4 regions of the Streptomyces lancefieldiae genome follow, and region 4 is predicted to be linked to each of the others. Evidence: riboswitches for the same ligand, from Rfam matches in the RefSeq annotation. Region 4 holds a riboswitch; each other region holds the start of a gene.
What was found. A riboswitch is a leader RNA that binds a small molecule or an ion and turns the genes downstream of it on or off. The one in region 4 is predicted to bind cyclic di-AMP.
Positions count from the first base shown of each region.

Region 1 (3,519 bases), on a different contig from region 4:
CCCTTCTCCACGTCGATGACGTAGGCGGTGTGTTCCTCGGCGGCGTGCGGCACGAACAGCTCCTGCTCCGCCTCCAGGTTGTCGAAGGCGAAGCTCGACAGGGCGCAGGCCCGCAGGAGTTGGCGGGTGTCCGGGGTGAGTCCCGGGCGCAGCACCGCGCCCTGGCAGTCCGACACCCCGAGCCCGATCGCCCGGCCCTGGCCCAGTGGTCCGCGTTCGTGCGGCAGGAAACCGGCCGCCTCACCGCCGTCGTACAGCACCGCCACCCGCGCCCGCGGCCGTACCCGGCCCACGACGTCGGTGAACTCCGGTTCCATGAACGGGTTGCGCGGCGCCGTCGACCTGGCGCGCAGCTCGCGCCAGTGCTGCCGTTCCCCCTCGCCCAGCTCCTGTGGCCTGAGCACGCGTACACGTCCGCCGTTCAACCCGACCCCCCGATCAAGTCCCCCCTGGACAACAGGAAGGTACCCCCGGGGCCGCCCCGCAGGGTAGGTAGCGGCAGATGTTGTTGCCAATCGGTGCACAGGCCTTTAACCGGCTGTAGCCGATGATGTGACAGGTTTCGGACACGTTCGGGCTGTCCTCGCGCCGTCCTCGCGCCTTGTCGTACGTAGTCGTGCGTCCTCGTTCGGATGCGATCGCCGGTGAGTCGGACAGGTGCGGCGTCCGTATTCTCTGATCATGGACCGCACCGCGTATTCACTCGTCGCCACCGACCTCGACGGCACGCTGCTCCGCGGCGACGACACCGTCTCCGACCGGTCGCTGGCCGCGCTGGCGCGGGTGGGTGAGGCCGGTGCGCGGCATCTGGTGGTGACCGGGCGGCCGGCGCCCAGGGTGCGGGCCCTGCTCGACCGCCTCGGCTGCACGGGGCTCGCGGTGTGCGGACAGGGCGCGCAGGTGTACGACGCCGGCGCGCACCGGATGCTGTGGTCGGTCACCCTGGACCGGGAGCTGGCCGAGACCGCGCTCGGCAAGATCGAGGCGGAGGTGGGGCAGGTGTACGCCGCGGCCGACCAGGACGGCGTCGACGGCCTGACGCTCATCGAGCCGGGGTACCTGATGCCCCACCCGACGCTGCCGGCGGTGCGGGTCGAGCGGCGCGACGAGCTGTGGAGCGCGCCGATCAGCAAGGTGCTGCTGCGCCATCCCGATCTGTCCGACGACGAGTTGGCGGCGACGGCCCGCACGGTGGTCGGTTCCCTCGCGACGGTCACGATGTCGGGGCCGGGGACGGTGGAACTCCAGCCGTGCGGCATCACCAAGGCGACCGGTCTGGCGCTGGCCGCCGAGCACCTGGGCCTGTCCCGGCGCCGGACCATCGCCTTCGGGGACATGCCCAACGACATCCCCATGTTCCACTGGGCGGCCCACGGCGTCGCCATGGCCGGCGCCCACCCGGAACTCAAGGCGGTGGCCGACGAGGTCACCTTGACGAACGAGGACGACGGCGTGGCCGTCGTCCTCGAGCGTGTCTTCGCGATGTCCTAGTGCGGCTCAGTAGGCGCCGAAGACGTTGTCCATCGAGCCGTAACGGTCGGCCGCGTAGTTGCAGGCCGCGGTGATGTTGGCGACCGGGTCGTACGGGTCCCAGGAGGTGCCCTCCACGTGGTACGCCCGGAAGGTCGGGTCGATCACCTGGAGCAGGCCCTTGGACGGGGTGCCGTTGACGGCGTTGATGTCCCAGTTGTTGATGGCGAGCGGGTTGCCGGACGACTCCCGCATGATGTTGCGGTGGATGCCCTCGTACGACCCGGGGATGCCGTGCTGCGCCATGATGTCGAGCGACTCCCGGATCCAGCCGTCGAGGTTGTTCGGGTACGTCGTCGTCGCCGTGGTGGCGGTCGTGGCGGCGGCCGGGGTGGCCGCGGACGCGCCGGTGGCGCCGATGAGCGGCAGGGCGAGTACGGCGGCGCCGGTGCCGGCCAGGGCGAGCTTGCGGGCGAGGCGGGTGGTCCGGGCGTGACGGTTCTGACCGTTGGCAGACATGTTGAGTCCCTCTCCTTACGCCTGCGAGGTGAGCTGTCGGGTTCGGGCGGGGAGGTGCCCGGCCGCGCCCTGTCGGGCACGGCTTCACCCCGAGCCGCTCCGGTGGTGACCGGCGCGGCGACTTACCTGGGTCCCCCGCTCCTGCCTGCGAGTGTGTTGGTGGATGACTGTGCGTCCGGCGGTGGCAGGATTCGGCGTCCGCCCGACTGGCCGGGAACGTATGCGAGAGCACATGTCCGAAACAAGTGCAGGAATCACCCAACGTGCCTGTTGACCTTGTTCTGGGGCGTTTGGGGTGCTTGATCCTTTGCGGTTGCCAAGCCTCAACTGGCTTACGGGGCAAAGGGGAGACACGGTTCGCGGCGGGGTCGGCGACGGGTGGGGCGACGTGAGCCAACTCACGGGACCCGAGAAGAGTGGCAAATCGGGCATTAGGCCCAACTGGGCGTCAACCGGCTGCCGGTGGTGAGGGCGTCGGCAGCCGGCCGGCGGTCCGGCCCGGCCGACCGCTCCTCGTGTCTCGTGTCGCGCCCCTGCGGGTGTTCCCGCATGCTGTGCGGGCATCCGTTCGAGAGGGGGAGGGGGGTGTGTGTGCCGAGTGGGTGACGCTCCCGGAGTGCGGACCCCGGGGAGCGGTGATGGGATCTTCGGTGGCGGCTTCCGGCCACCGTGCCCCGTATCGAGACCCTCGAGTGATGTCGATCAATATCTGCTCATATCAGCTGATCAAAAACATAGCGCGCATGATCCGATACCGACCGGCCTGTAACGGTGGGCGCTAGCGGTGATCGAAACGTGACCGGATACGCTGGCTCGAGTGGTGGCAGCGACCTATCGACAAGCCAGGTAATCGCCAGTAGACACCAGCAGACAGGAGACCCCTCGTGACCGTCGTCGGGCCGTTCGGGCTGAGCGTGCGGGACCAGGCTCTGGAAGCCGATGTCCAGGCCGGATTGGTGGCTGTCGAGGAAGGGTTGCTTGAGGCAACCAAAAGCGAGGTTCCCTTCATCACCGAGGCCGCCCAGCACCTGGTACGTGCCGGAGGCAAGCGGTTCCGGCCACTGCTGGTGATGCTCGCGTCCCAGTTCGGCGACCCCTACGCCCCCGGGATCGTGCCCTCGGCCGTGGTCGTGGAGCTGACCCACCTCGCCACGCTGTACCACGACGACGTGATGGACGAGGCCGCCGTGCGGCGCGGGGTGCCCAGCGCGAACACCCGCTGGGGCAACTCGGTCGCGGTCCTCACCGGCGACTTCCTCTTCGCCCGCGCCTCCCAGATCCTCGCCGACCTCGGGCCCGAGGCGGTCCGGGTGCAGGCCCTCGCGTTCGAGCGGCTGGTCACCGGCCAGATCCTGGAGACGGCGGGCCCGCAGGACGGGCGCGACCCGGTCGACCACTACCTGGACGTGCTGGGCGGCAAGACGGGGTCGCTGGTGGCGGTCTCCTGCCGGTTCGGCGCGATGATGTCCGGCGCCGACGAGACGGTCGTGGACGTGCTGACCCAGTACGGCGAGCGCCTCGGCGTCGCCT
Region 1 covers NZ_JAVRFH010000037.1:11,218-14,736, reverse strand. Annotated here, with positions in the region: gene RM812_RS28780 (GNAT family N-acetyltransferase) at 1-404, opposite strand, end outside; gene RM812_RS28775 (HAD family hydrolase) at 682-1,491, shown strand; gene RM812_RS28770 (transglycosylase SLT domain-containing protein) at 1,498-1,989, opposite strand; cyclic di-AMP (ydaO/yuaA leader) riboswitch at 1,994-2,161, opposite strand; gene RM812_RS28765 (polyprenyl synthetase family protein) at 2,874-3,519, shown strand, end outside.
Region 1: it holds a riboswitch for cyclic di-AMP, as region 4 does, so the genes downstream of both, RM812_RS28770 (transglycosylase SLT domain-containing protein) here and RM812_RS01640 (M23 family metallopeptidase) in region 4, are expected to answer to the same signal.

Region 2 (3,519 bases), on a different contig from region 4:
CTCGGGCGGCCGGGTATCGGCCTGGGCGCGTTGCTGGTGGTGCTGCTGGGCAACGCGTTCTCGGGAGTGGCCTCCGCCCCGGAGATGCTGCCCCGGCCGGCCGGGGCGATCGGCCAGTGGCTGCCGCCGGGGGCGGGCGGTTCACTGCTGCGCTCGGTCTCCTTCTTCGACGGCGCCGCGGCCACGGGACCCGTGTTCACGCTGACGTGGTGGGTCGTACTGGGTCTGGGTGCGGTCCTGCTCGGCGGCACACTGCGCCGGCGCGCGCACAGCGAGGCGCCCGTCTCCGACCGGGCCCCGGCGCCGGCCCGGTCGGTCTGAGGGCCGCGCCCGGGGTGACCAGGGTGTGCTGCTGCCCGGCGCAGGCCGGTCCCTCCGCCGCGGGGCCGCCGGCGGCGGGCACCCCGGGCCGGCGCGCCGTACTGCCGGGGCGTCCGGGTGACGCCCAGTCAACCTCCGTTCACCGGCCCGAAGGAGGGGAAGGCAAGTGATCCGGCCCTCCACGCCGACGCGTTCGCCCACATCCGCGCCCGCCTGGAGCGGATCCCCGTACGGCACACGGGCCGCACTCCCGAGCGGGTGAACACCGACATCGAGCGGGCAGCGAACCTGGACGCGCACCAGGCCCCGGAGCACGGCCCGGTGGACCGGACGGCGCCCGGCCGCAGGGCCACGCTCCCGACGTCCGGCGTTGAGGTGAGCCGCCGACGCTGCCACCGGAACCGCCGCCGCTGCCCGCCCCGACCCGCGCGGAGGCCGACCTGATCGACCTGTACCTGGGCTTCGGGTGCTCGAGCGGGGAACGGCGGACCGCGCGTCAGGCTTCCGCCGTTTCCGGCGGTTCAGGCGGCAGGGGCCCGAAACGGACCAAACGGCGTACCCCCTTTCGGCGTAGGAACACCCCCGATTTCCGACCGGCCGAAGTTGCGCACCGTGTCCTCCCGGTCAGCGGAACAAGTCGTTGCGCCGCAGGTCCCCGGTTCGTCGACGCACTCGGCGGTGGCTCGAACCCGGATGCGCCCACCCGAACGGATGAACGGCGAGTAACAACACAAAGTGCACGTCCCGTTGGGAATTTCCCACCGGAGGAGACAAGATCCGTGACTGACGACAAGCCCCCGCCGCAGCGGCGGGGCGGTCCGGGCGGACGCCGAGTCCTGCCGCCGCCCGGACGACCGGTCGACAGGAGTGGATCGGCAGGAGTGGAGGACCCGAGCACGACGGGCCGCCGGAACGGTGATCTCCGCGAGAGGCGCCGGGCCGAGCAGCCCTTGGGGTGAAGCCGCACTCGTGCGGCCGGGCAACTTCGCCAGCCCGAATCCGACAGGTCACCCTTCACAGGCGGCTGACGAAGGGTTGCGCATGTCCACGCTCAATCGTGTCCCGTCCCTGATGGCCCGCGCGGGCACGGCCTCAGCTCTCACCCTCGCCGCCATGGGCGGATCCGTCGTGGTCCCCGGTGCCGCCTCCGAAGCAGCGGCGGCGACCCATGCGACCAAGGCCCTCAAGATCGCGGCCTCCAAGAAAGGTTCCCCGTACATGTGGGGTGCCACCGGTCCACGCAGGTTCGACTGCTCGGGCCTGACGCTGTACTCGTTCAAGAAGGCCGGCAAGAAGCTGCCGCGCACCGCGGCCCAGCAGTACAACAAGACGCGTCATGTCTCCGCCAAGAATCGCAAGTCCGGGGACCTGGTGTTCTTCCACTCGGGCAGCAGCGTCTACCACGTCGGCATCTACGCCGGGAAGGGCAGGATCTGGCACGCCCCGAAGACCGGGGCCGTGGTACGCCTGGAGAAGATCTGGACCAGCAGCGTCTGGTACGGCCGGGTCAAGTAGCGGGCCCGGGCAGGTGACGGTGCCCTGACCCGTCGTCACCTGCCCGTGTGCCGCCGAGGCGCCTCACGGCTGAGGCTCCTGGCCGCCCACGACCTGTCCCGCGGCCGTGACCGGTTCGGGGGTCACCGGTCCGCCCAGGGGTGTCCAGGGCAGTTCGATGGAGACGGTCTTGCCGCCCTCACGCGTGGGCCGGACTCTCAGCTTGCCGCCGCACTCCGCGGTCAGCCAGCGGATGATCACCATGCCCCGGCCGTTGTCCTGCTGGACGGCGGCGGGCAGGCGCTTGGGGAAGCGGGGATGGCTGTCGGTGACGCCGATGCGCAGCCGTGACCGACGGTCGAGCCCGAGGTCCACCGTGAAGGTGGGGGACTGTCCGAGCGTGTGCTGGACCGCGTTGGTCGCAAGCTCGGAGACGATGAGCCGGACGGTGTCGGACACCTCGGTGTCCGCCGGCAGGCCCCACTCCGCCAGCGTGCCGACCACATAGGTGCGCGCGGCGGCCACCGAGGCGGGATCGCTCGGCAGAGTGACGGATGCTTCCAGATGGTCTGCCATGGAGACGTCGTCCCTTTCCCCCGGGACCGCGGTCCGACACGGAGCGGATGGTTCGAGTACGGTCCCGGACTGGTGCTTCGCCGCCAGACTGCCACCCCAGGGCGGTGAAGGACGGCGATCCCCCAAGATATGCATATATCTGTCGCTCGAAGCGGTGAACTCTGCGACGGCAGAGCGTATTCGGGCGGACCATAGGGAGTAAGGGAGTGGCCCATGCAGCACGGTCCCGTGGTGCGTCGCCGGAAGCTGGGCGCCGAACTGCGCGCCCTGCGCACGTCGGCGGGGATCACCAGCGGTGAGGCGGCCCGACTGGTGGGCTGGCACCAGTCGAAAGTCAGCCGGATCGAGACCGGGACCAGCGGCGCGAAACCGGCCGATGTGCGGTTACTGCTGGACGCCTTCGGGGTGGACGACGCCCAGTTGCGCGAGTTACTGGTGATGCTGGCAGGCTCCGACGACACGGGCGGCCGCAACCACTGGTGGCACGCCTATCGAGGGGTGCTGCCGCCGACGTACCGGGACTTCATCAGCCTGGAGTCCCAGGCGAGCGCGATGCGCACGCTGGAGACCACGGTGGTCCCCGGCCTGCTGCAGACGCCGGAGTACGCCCGCGCGGTGACCCGCGCCGCGGTGGACGGGTTGCCCGAGAAGCGGCTGGACACGCTGGTGGAGGTCCGGCTCGCCCGGCAGGACGTGCTGCGGGCGCAGCGGCCCCTGGAACTGAGCGCGGTCCTGGACGAGGCGGTACTGCGCCGGGAGGTGGGCGGGCCCGGGGTGATGTCCCGTCAGCTGGCGCGCCTGGTCGAGGCCGCGTCTCTCCCCCATGTCCGGCTCCAGGTACTGCCGTTCGCCGCCGGGGCGCACATCGGTGTCACCGGCCCTTTCGTAATCTTCTCTTTTTCGCGCACTTCTGATCTGGACGTGGTTGTTCTCGACCACTTGACGAGTAGCCTGCATCTCGAACGGAAAGAAGACCTGGAGGCCTACACCGAGGCCTTCGATGCCCTTTTGACCCATGCCCTTTCGCCCGAGGACTCGTTGGACTTCATCGCCGCGACCGCGGCAGGCGCGTAAGGAGGCACCATGTCAGGCACCAATTCAGGCTCCGTGTCGGAACTTCCCCGGACC
Region 2 covers NZ_JAVRFH010000009.1:168,806-172,324, forward strand. Annotated here, with positions in the region: gene RM812_RS11935 (ABC transporter permease) at 1-321, shown strand, start outside; gene RM812_RS11940 (ATP-dependent Clp protease proteolytic subunit) at 439-765, shown strand; cyclic di-AMP (ydaO/yuaA leader) riboswitch at 1,217-1,359, shown strand; gene RM812_RS11945 (C40 family peptidase) at 1,363-1,836, shown strand; gene RM812_RS11950 (ATP-binding protein) at 1,900-2,391, opposite strand; gene RM812_RS11955 (helix-turn-helix domain-containing protein) at 2,605-3,465, shown strand; gene RM812_RS11960 (DUF397 domain-containing protein) at 3,499-3,519, shown strand, end outside.
Region 2: it holds a riboswitch for cyclic di-AMP, as region 4 does, so the genes downstream of both, RM812_RS11945 (C40 family peptidase) here and RM812_RS01640 (M23 family metallopeptidase) in region 4, are expected to answer to the same signal.

Region 3 (3,519 bases), on a different contig from region 4:
GAAATTGACTCCTCTTTTGTATACGGTGCCCGTGTTAATGCCGCGGGCTCGACATGTTTACGGGACGTTGCGAGTTCCTCACACGCCCCGCCCGCTGCTCACCGCCGGAGGCGAACCGCAAGCGGTGCGCCGGCGCGGACCGCTCGGTGTGCAGTGCCATGAGCGCCCGCGCGCGCTCGGCGTCGCCCCGGGCCACCGCGTCCACGATCGCGCCGTGCTCCGCCCAGTACTCCACCGGTCCGGTCGGCGCGTCCACGACGTACATCCAGGCGATCTTGTGGCGCAGTTGGGTCAGCAGCGCCGTCAGGGAGGGGCTGCCGGCGGCCTGCGCGAGGGTCTCGTGGAACCAGCCGCCCAGTGAGCGCAGGTCCTCGCCACTGCCCCGCCTGGCGCGTTCCTGTCCCAGCCTGACCAGCCCGCGCAGTACCTTCAGGTGGGCCTCGGTGCGGCGCCGGGCGGCCCGGGAGGCGCCGAGGGGTTCCAGGAGCGTACGCGTCTCCAGCAGGTCGGCGGCCTCCTGTGCGGTCGGCTCCGCCACGCACGCGCCCGCGTGCCGCCGGGTCACCACGAACCCCTCGGCCTCCAGCGTACGCAGCGCCTCGCGGACGGGGACGCGGGAGACGCCGTAGTTGCGGGCGAGGAGTTCCTCGGTGAGCCGGCTGCCCCGCCCGTGGACGCCGGCGACGATGTCGTCCCGGATCGCCGTGCACACCGAGTGCGCCGGAATACGCATGACCGACCTCCGTCTTAATCCCCGTGAAACGTCGACGATGGACGTGTGTTCCGTGACTCTAGGCCAATGGGGCTGGCATTCGGACGGCGCGGCGGATTTCATGGATATTTTTTGGACAGCACCGCGCCCGGAAATCCGAAAGCCCCGGCTCGGGGAGCCGGGGCTTTCGGTTGCCGTACCGTCCGTCGTCACACGTTCACGCCGTGGGAGCGGAGGTAGGCGACGGGGTCCATGTCCGAGCCGTACTCGGGGCTCGTGCGGGCCTCGAAGTGCAGGTGCGGTCCGGTGACGTTGCCGGTGGCGCCGGAGAGGCCGATCTGCTGGCCCGGGACGACCGACTGGCCCACCGAGACGCCGATGGACGACAGGTGGCCGTACTGGGTGTAGGTGCCGTCGTGCATCTTGATCACGACCTGGTTGCCGTACGCGCCGCCCCAGCCGGCCTCGACGACCGTGCCGACGCCGACGGCGTGCACGGAGGTGCCTCTGGAGGCGTGGAAGTCGATGCCGGTGTGACTGCCGGAGGACCACAGGGAGCTGCCGGCCCGGTAGGCGGTGGAGACGTAGGAGGCGGTGATCGGCGACACGAAGGTGTTGAGGCGCTCGCGCTCCGCCTCACGCGCGGCGCGCTCCTTGGCCTCGCGCGCCTCCTTCGCCGCCTCGGCCGCCCGCTCGCGCGCGGCCTCCTCGGCCGCCTCTCGGGCGGCTGCGTCCAGGGCTGCCTGCTTCTGCGCGGCGGCCTGGGCGTCGATCTCGTCGGCCACGGAGTCGCCGATGGTGACGACCGGGGTGAGTCCGCTCTGCTCCGCCTCGGACTCGGCGGCGAGCGCCGGAGCCGCGAGGGTGCCGACGACGCCGGTGGTGGCGAGGGCCGCGACACCCGCCGCGCGGGCGGTGGTGCGGTGCACCCGGCTGGGACGGCGGTGCTTCCCGGTGGCGCGCGTGAACGCCATGTAGAGGCTGTTCCTTTCCTTCCCTCTCGCCTACCGGGTTAGCTGACGGGTTCGGAGCAGGAAGGTCTCCTACGGACCCCCTCGCTGCACGCGCGGGCATCCGATTCACCCCAGGGACTGCGATGGGTCCCCGGCTCCCCTGGCTCGCGCCGTACGGGGACTCGGCGATGACTGTCCGGTGCCGCGGGTGCGGCGCACTGCCTGACGAACAGCCCGGACGACGCTAAACGCGGCTGCCTTCAATCCTCAAACGCAACAGGCTTTTTGTAGCGCATGCCACAGGGCAGACAGGCAGCCACTCCCTCAATTCGGACAAAAGGCGGCCCTGGTGACGCATTCGTCACCAGGGCCGCCGCGCTCGTGTGCCCTACTCGGCGGCCACCACGGTCACTTCGCCGATGCCGAGGGCTTCGACGGGCTCCTTGATCTGCGCCGCGTCACCGACGAGGACCGTCAGCAGTCGGTCCCCCGGGAAGGCGTTCACCACCGCCGCCGTGGCCTCCACGGTGCCGGTGGCGGCGAGTTGGCGGTAGAGCGTGGCCTGGTAGTCGTCGGGCAGGTGCTGCTCGACCTGGTCGGCCAGCGTGCTCGCCACGGCCGCCGCCGTCTCGTACTTCAGCGGCGCCACCCCGACCAGGTTCTGCACCGCGACGTCGCGCTCGGCGTCGGTGAGTCCGCCCTCGGCGAGCGTGCGCAGCACCGTCCACAGGTCCTGCAGGGCGGGGCCGGTGTTGGGGGTGTCGACGGAGCCGCTGATGGCGAGCAGGGCGGCGCCCGTGCCGTCGGGGGCGGACCGCAGGACCTGGCCGAAAGCCCGTACGCCGTAGGTGTATCCCTTCTCCTCGCGCAGGACGCGGTCCAGGCGGGAGGTGAGGGTGCCGCCCAGGCAGTAGGTGCCGAGCACCTGCGCGGGCCACACGCGGTCGTGCCGGTCGGCGCCGGTGCGCCCGATCAGCAGCTGCGTCTGGACCGCTCCGGGGCGGTCCACGACGACGACCCGGGCGGTGTCGTCGGCGGTCACCCGGGGCACGGGGCGCGGCTCGGCGGCGGAGCCGGTCCACGCGCCCAGCGTGTCGCCGAGCAGCGCGTCGAGGTCGACGCCGGTGAGGTCGCCGACGACCACGGCGGTGGCCGTGGCGGGGCGGACGTGCTTCTCGTAGAAGGCGCGTACGGCTCCCGAGTCGATGCTCGCGACCGTCTCCTCGGTGCCCTGGCGCGGGCGCGACATGCGCGCCTCGGCCGGGAACAGCTGCTTGTAGAGCTCCTTGGCCGCGCGGCGGGAGGGGTTGGCCAGCTCGTGCGGGATCTCGTCGAGGCGGTTGCGGACCAGCCGTTCCACTTCGCTGTCCGTGAACGCGGGCGCCCTGAGGGCGTCGGCGAGCAGGCCGAGTGCCCTGGCGAGACGTGAGGCCGGCACCTCCAGGCTCAGCCGGACGCCGGGGTGGTCGGCGTGCGCGTCGAGGGTGGCGCCGCAACGCTCCAGCTCGGCGGCGAACTCCTCCGCGGAATGCTTGTCGGTGCCCTCGGAGAAGGCGCGCGCCATGATCGTGGCGACGCCGTCGAGACCGGTCGGCTCGGCGTCCAGAGGTGCGTCGAGGAGTACTTCGACGGCGACGACCTGCTGGCCGGGGCGGTGGCAGCGCAGCACGGTGAGGCCGTTGGCGAGACTGCCGCGCTCGGGGGCCGGGAACGCCCACGGCTTGGGTTCACCGGCCTGCGGCTGCGCGTGGAATTCCATGGTGGCGAGCTCGGTCACTTGGCCGCCTCCTCGTTCTCGTCGGTGGCGTCGGTCTCGTCGGCGGCGGTCTCGTCGGCGGGGGCGGTGGGCTCGTA
Region 3 covers NZ_JAVRFH010000018.1:28,456-31,974, forward strand. Annotated here, with positions in the region: gene RM812_RS19170 (GntR family transcriptional regulator) at 35-733, opposite strand; gene RM812_RS19175 (M23 family metallopeptidase) at 922-1,686, opposite strand; cyclic di-AMP (ydaO/yuaA leader) riboswitch at 1,699-1,863, opposite strand; gene RM812_RS19180 (M16 family metallopeptidase) at 2,054-3,442, opposite strand; gene RM812_RS19185 (M16 family metallopeptidase) at 3,439-3,519, opposite strand, start outside.
Region 3: it holds a riboswitch for cyclic di-AMP, as region 4 does, so the genes downstream of both, RM812_RS19175 (M23 family metallopeptidase) here and RM812_RS01640 (M23 family metallopeptidase) in region 4, are expected to answer to the same signal.

Region 4 (3,519 bases):
TCCTTGCCGGCCGCGCAGTGCATCAGGGCGGGGACGCTGTCCTCGGCGAGTGCGTGCAGCACCCGGGAGTGCTCCGCCGTGCGCTCCTTGATGATCGTGCGGTAGGAGCCGATCATCCGCTGGGCGCCCTTGTCGTCCGCCAGGATCTCGCGCAGCTGGTCGAGGTCGCCGTCGCGGACCATCTTCCAGAACTCGGCGCCGTCGGCCGGATCGCTCAGCGGCAGGTTCACGTTGCGCACGCCCGGAAGCTCGACGTCCGGACCCTCGAGCTTCTGGTCGGCCGCGTTGCGGAAGTCGAAGACGGTGTGCAGGCCCAGTGAGGCCAGGAACGCCGTGTCCTCCCCGGTGGCGTGCGCCAGGTGACCGCTGCGGAACAGCACCCCCTGCCGCACCCGCCGCCCGTCCACGGTGGGCAGTCCGCCCAGATCGCGGAAGTTGCGCACACCGGCCAGCTCGGGCTCGGTCGACGGGACCTGCTGCGTCACGGGGGCTCCTCCCACTCCGCCCCGCCGGCGCTGCTCGACGACGGGCGCCACTCGACGATACGGCATCTCTTGCCTGGGGCAATGAGTTGTCCACAGGGCATTGCGGGAGGACCGCACCAGTGGCAACGATGTTGGTATCTGAGCGAACCTGTTCGCATCCGTTTCTTCCTTGTGGGGGCCTGATGCCGGAGATCTCCGAAGACGGCCGCACCTGGCTCCGCACCGGACCGGGCAGCGCCTACGCCCTTCACCTCACCGGACGCGACGAGCTCGTGCATCTCCACTGGGGCCCGCGCATCGCGCTCCCGGCGCCTCGGGGTGCTCGCCCGCACGGACCAGGTGTGGACGTCTGACAACACCGACCCGCTCGACCGACTCGCCGTCCAGGAGGGCTCAGTCGGATCCACCCGGCGCGGGTCACGGCCGCCTGGGTCACCGACAGCCCCCAACGCCATGCGCAACGGCCGGGTCGGCTCCCTGCGCTTCCGGTTCGTCAGCGCGATGGCCGGGGTCGGCATCGGCGGCGACCTCACGAAGTGGACCGAGGCGGAGCCGGCCGAGGCCCGGGACCGGTGGCTCTCCACGAGGGGATCCGGCCCCTCGTGCGGCGCGGCGACCTCTACCGGCTGCGGCCTCCGCGGGGCGGGCTCAGTGCCGTGCAGTACGTGTTCGGCGACGGGACCGCCGTCCTCGCCCGGCTGCAGGCCCAGCACCACGGCGAGCCCGTACCCGCGCCGAGGTGGCGCGGGCTCGACCCGGAAGCACCGTACGCATGCCGTGAAACGGGTGAAGTGCATCGAGGGGCGGTCCCGCTGCACCACGGTGTGTGCCTCGCTCTGCGTGGGGACCTCGACGCCACGGTCATCCGGCTGCGCCGCATCTGAGCCTTCTGACTCTTTTGGCTCTTCTGTCCGAAATTGACGCCTTCCTTCCAACTCGCTCTGGAATAAAAGAGGCTGGGGCGGTCTCGGGTGAGCAGCGTCATATCCGTGACGGTGCGTTGTTCGTCATGCTCACGTAATTCTGGCGGTTTTCAAGGCCGTTTACGTGAAGGGCCGCATGTGAAATCGACGGAGTGTGACCGGCGATTCCCGCAATGGATCACATGAAAGTCCCGCCCCAGGAAAGTCACGCTTGTCCCTGGGAGTCCTGGTCCCTTACGTTCACCACCGATCCGGACGGACGCCTAATCCTGCCGCCGACCGGAGCCCCACTCATCCATCACCCGTACCCGGCAGGAGCGGGGGACCCACAGGTACCACTGCCTGTTCCGGTTCCCGGAACGGCTCGGGGTAAAGCCGCGCTTCGGCGCGGCCGGGCATCTCCAGCCCGCACCCGACAGCTCACCTCGCAGGCGCCGGAGAGGAATCCGCCATGCCCGCGAAGGGTAAGCACCGCCGTACCAGGGCCATGCGCCTCACCCGAACCCTCGCCGTCGCCGGAACCGGTGGCGCCGCGCTCGCCCTCCCGCTGATGGGTGCCGCCGGTGCCCAGGCCGCTCCCGCGCAGTCCGTCTCCGAGCAGGCCGCGCAGTCCCTCCCGACGACGGCCGAGCAGGCCGCCGGGAACAGCGCCGGGAAGAACTCGGGCGCGACGACGTACACCGTGCGGAGCGGTGACTACCTGTCGAAGATCGCTGACGAGCAGCACGTCGACGGCGGCTGGAAGAAGCTCTACTCGGACAACCGCCAGGTCATCGGCTCCGACCCGGCGTTGATCCACCCGGGCCTCGAGCTGTCGATCGGCCAGAAGGCCGCGGACGAGTCCGCCGAGAAGCCCGCGGCGCCGAAGAGCACCGCGCCGAAGAGCGCCGCGTCGGACAGCACCGAGCCGGAGAAGTCGTCGAACGGTTACACCTCCCCCGTCGCCGGCGGCAGCGTCGGTACGCCGTACCACCAGTCGGGCAGCATGTGGTCCAGCGGCTACCACACCGGCACGGACTTCGTCGTCCCGACCGGCACCTCGCTCAAGGCCGTCGGCGCGGGCACGGTCGTCTCCGCCGGCTGGGGCGGCGCGTACGGCAACCAGGTCGTCATCAAGCTCGCCGACGGCCACTACGCCCAGTACGCCCACCTGTCCTCGCTCTCCGTCTCCGCCGGCCAGTCGGTGACGGCGGGCCAGCAGGTCGGCCTCTCGGGCGCCACCGGCAACGTGACCGGCCCGCACCTGCACTTCGAGATCCGCACCACGCCGGACTACGGCTCGGACGTGGACCCGCTGTCCTACTTGCGCTCGCACGGCGTCTCGGTCTGACGCCGGTTTCGGCGCGGCCTCCGCGCCACCGAAGGCCGGACCCCGATCCCCGGGTCCGGCCTTCGGCCTACGGTCCGTCTTCGGCCTGTCGTCGGTCTTCCGCGTATTCCGGAATTGACGAACACTTTAGGCGTGGTTTTTCTCACCGCCCGTCAACCCCTTCCTACGGTCGCGTAGGTCACATTCCACGGTGAATCATGGGCCGATGTGGCAGACGATTCGAAGAGTGACAGCAGAGCAGTGATCGGGTCGTACGTGGCGGTGGGGGACAGCTTCACCGAGGGCGTCGGCGACCCCGGCCCCGACGGGGCGTTCGTCGGCTGGGCCGACCGGTTCGCCGTCCTGCTCGCGGACCGGCGCCCCGAGGGCGACTTCACGTACACGAACCTCGCCGTGCGCGGCAGGCTGCTCGACCAGATCGTGGCGGAGCAGGTCCCGCGGGCCGTCGAACTCGCACCGGACCTGGTCTCGTTCTGTGCGGGCGGCAACGACATCATCCGGCCCGGCACCGACCCCGACGAGGTGGCCGAGCGGTTCGAACGGGCGGTGTCCGCGCTGACCGCCGCGGCCGGCACCGTCCTGGTGACGACCGGGTTCGACACCCGCAAGGTGCCCGTCCTCAAGCATCTGCGCGGCAAGATCGCCACGTACAACGGACACGTGCGCGCCGTCGCCGACCGCTACGGCTGCCCGGTGCTCGACCTCTGGTCGCTCCGGAGCGTCCAGGACCGCAGGGCGTGGGACGCGGACCGGCTGCACCTCTCGGCGGAGGGCCACACAC
Region 4 covers NZ_JAVRFH010000001.1:309,284-312,802, forward strand. Annotated here, with positions in the region: gene RM812_RS01630 (tyrosine-protein phosphatase) at 1-485, opposite strand, end outside; partial or broken gene RM812_RS42985 (hypothetical protein) at 804-983, shown strand; gene RM812_RS42990 (GH36 C-terminal domain-containing protein) at 1,058-1,369, shown strand; cyclic di-AMP (ydaO/yuaA leader) riboswitch at 1,698-1,855, shown strand; gene RM812_RS01640 (M23 family metallopeptidase) at 1,860-2,738, shown strand; gene RM812_RS01645 (SGNH/GDSL hydrolase family protein) at 2,979-3,519, shown strand, end outside.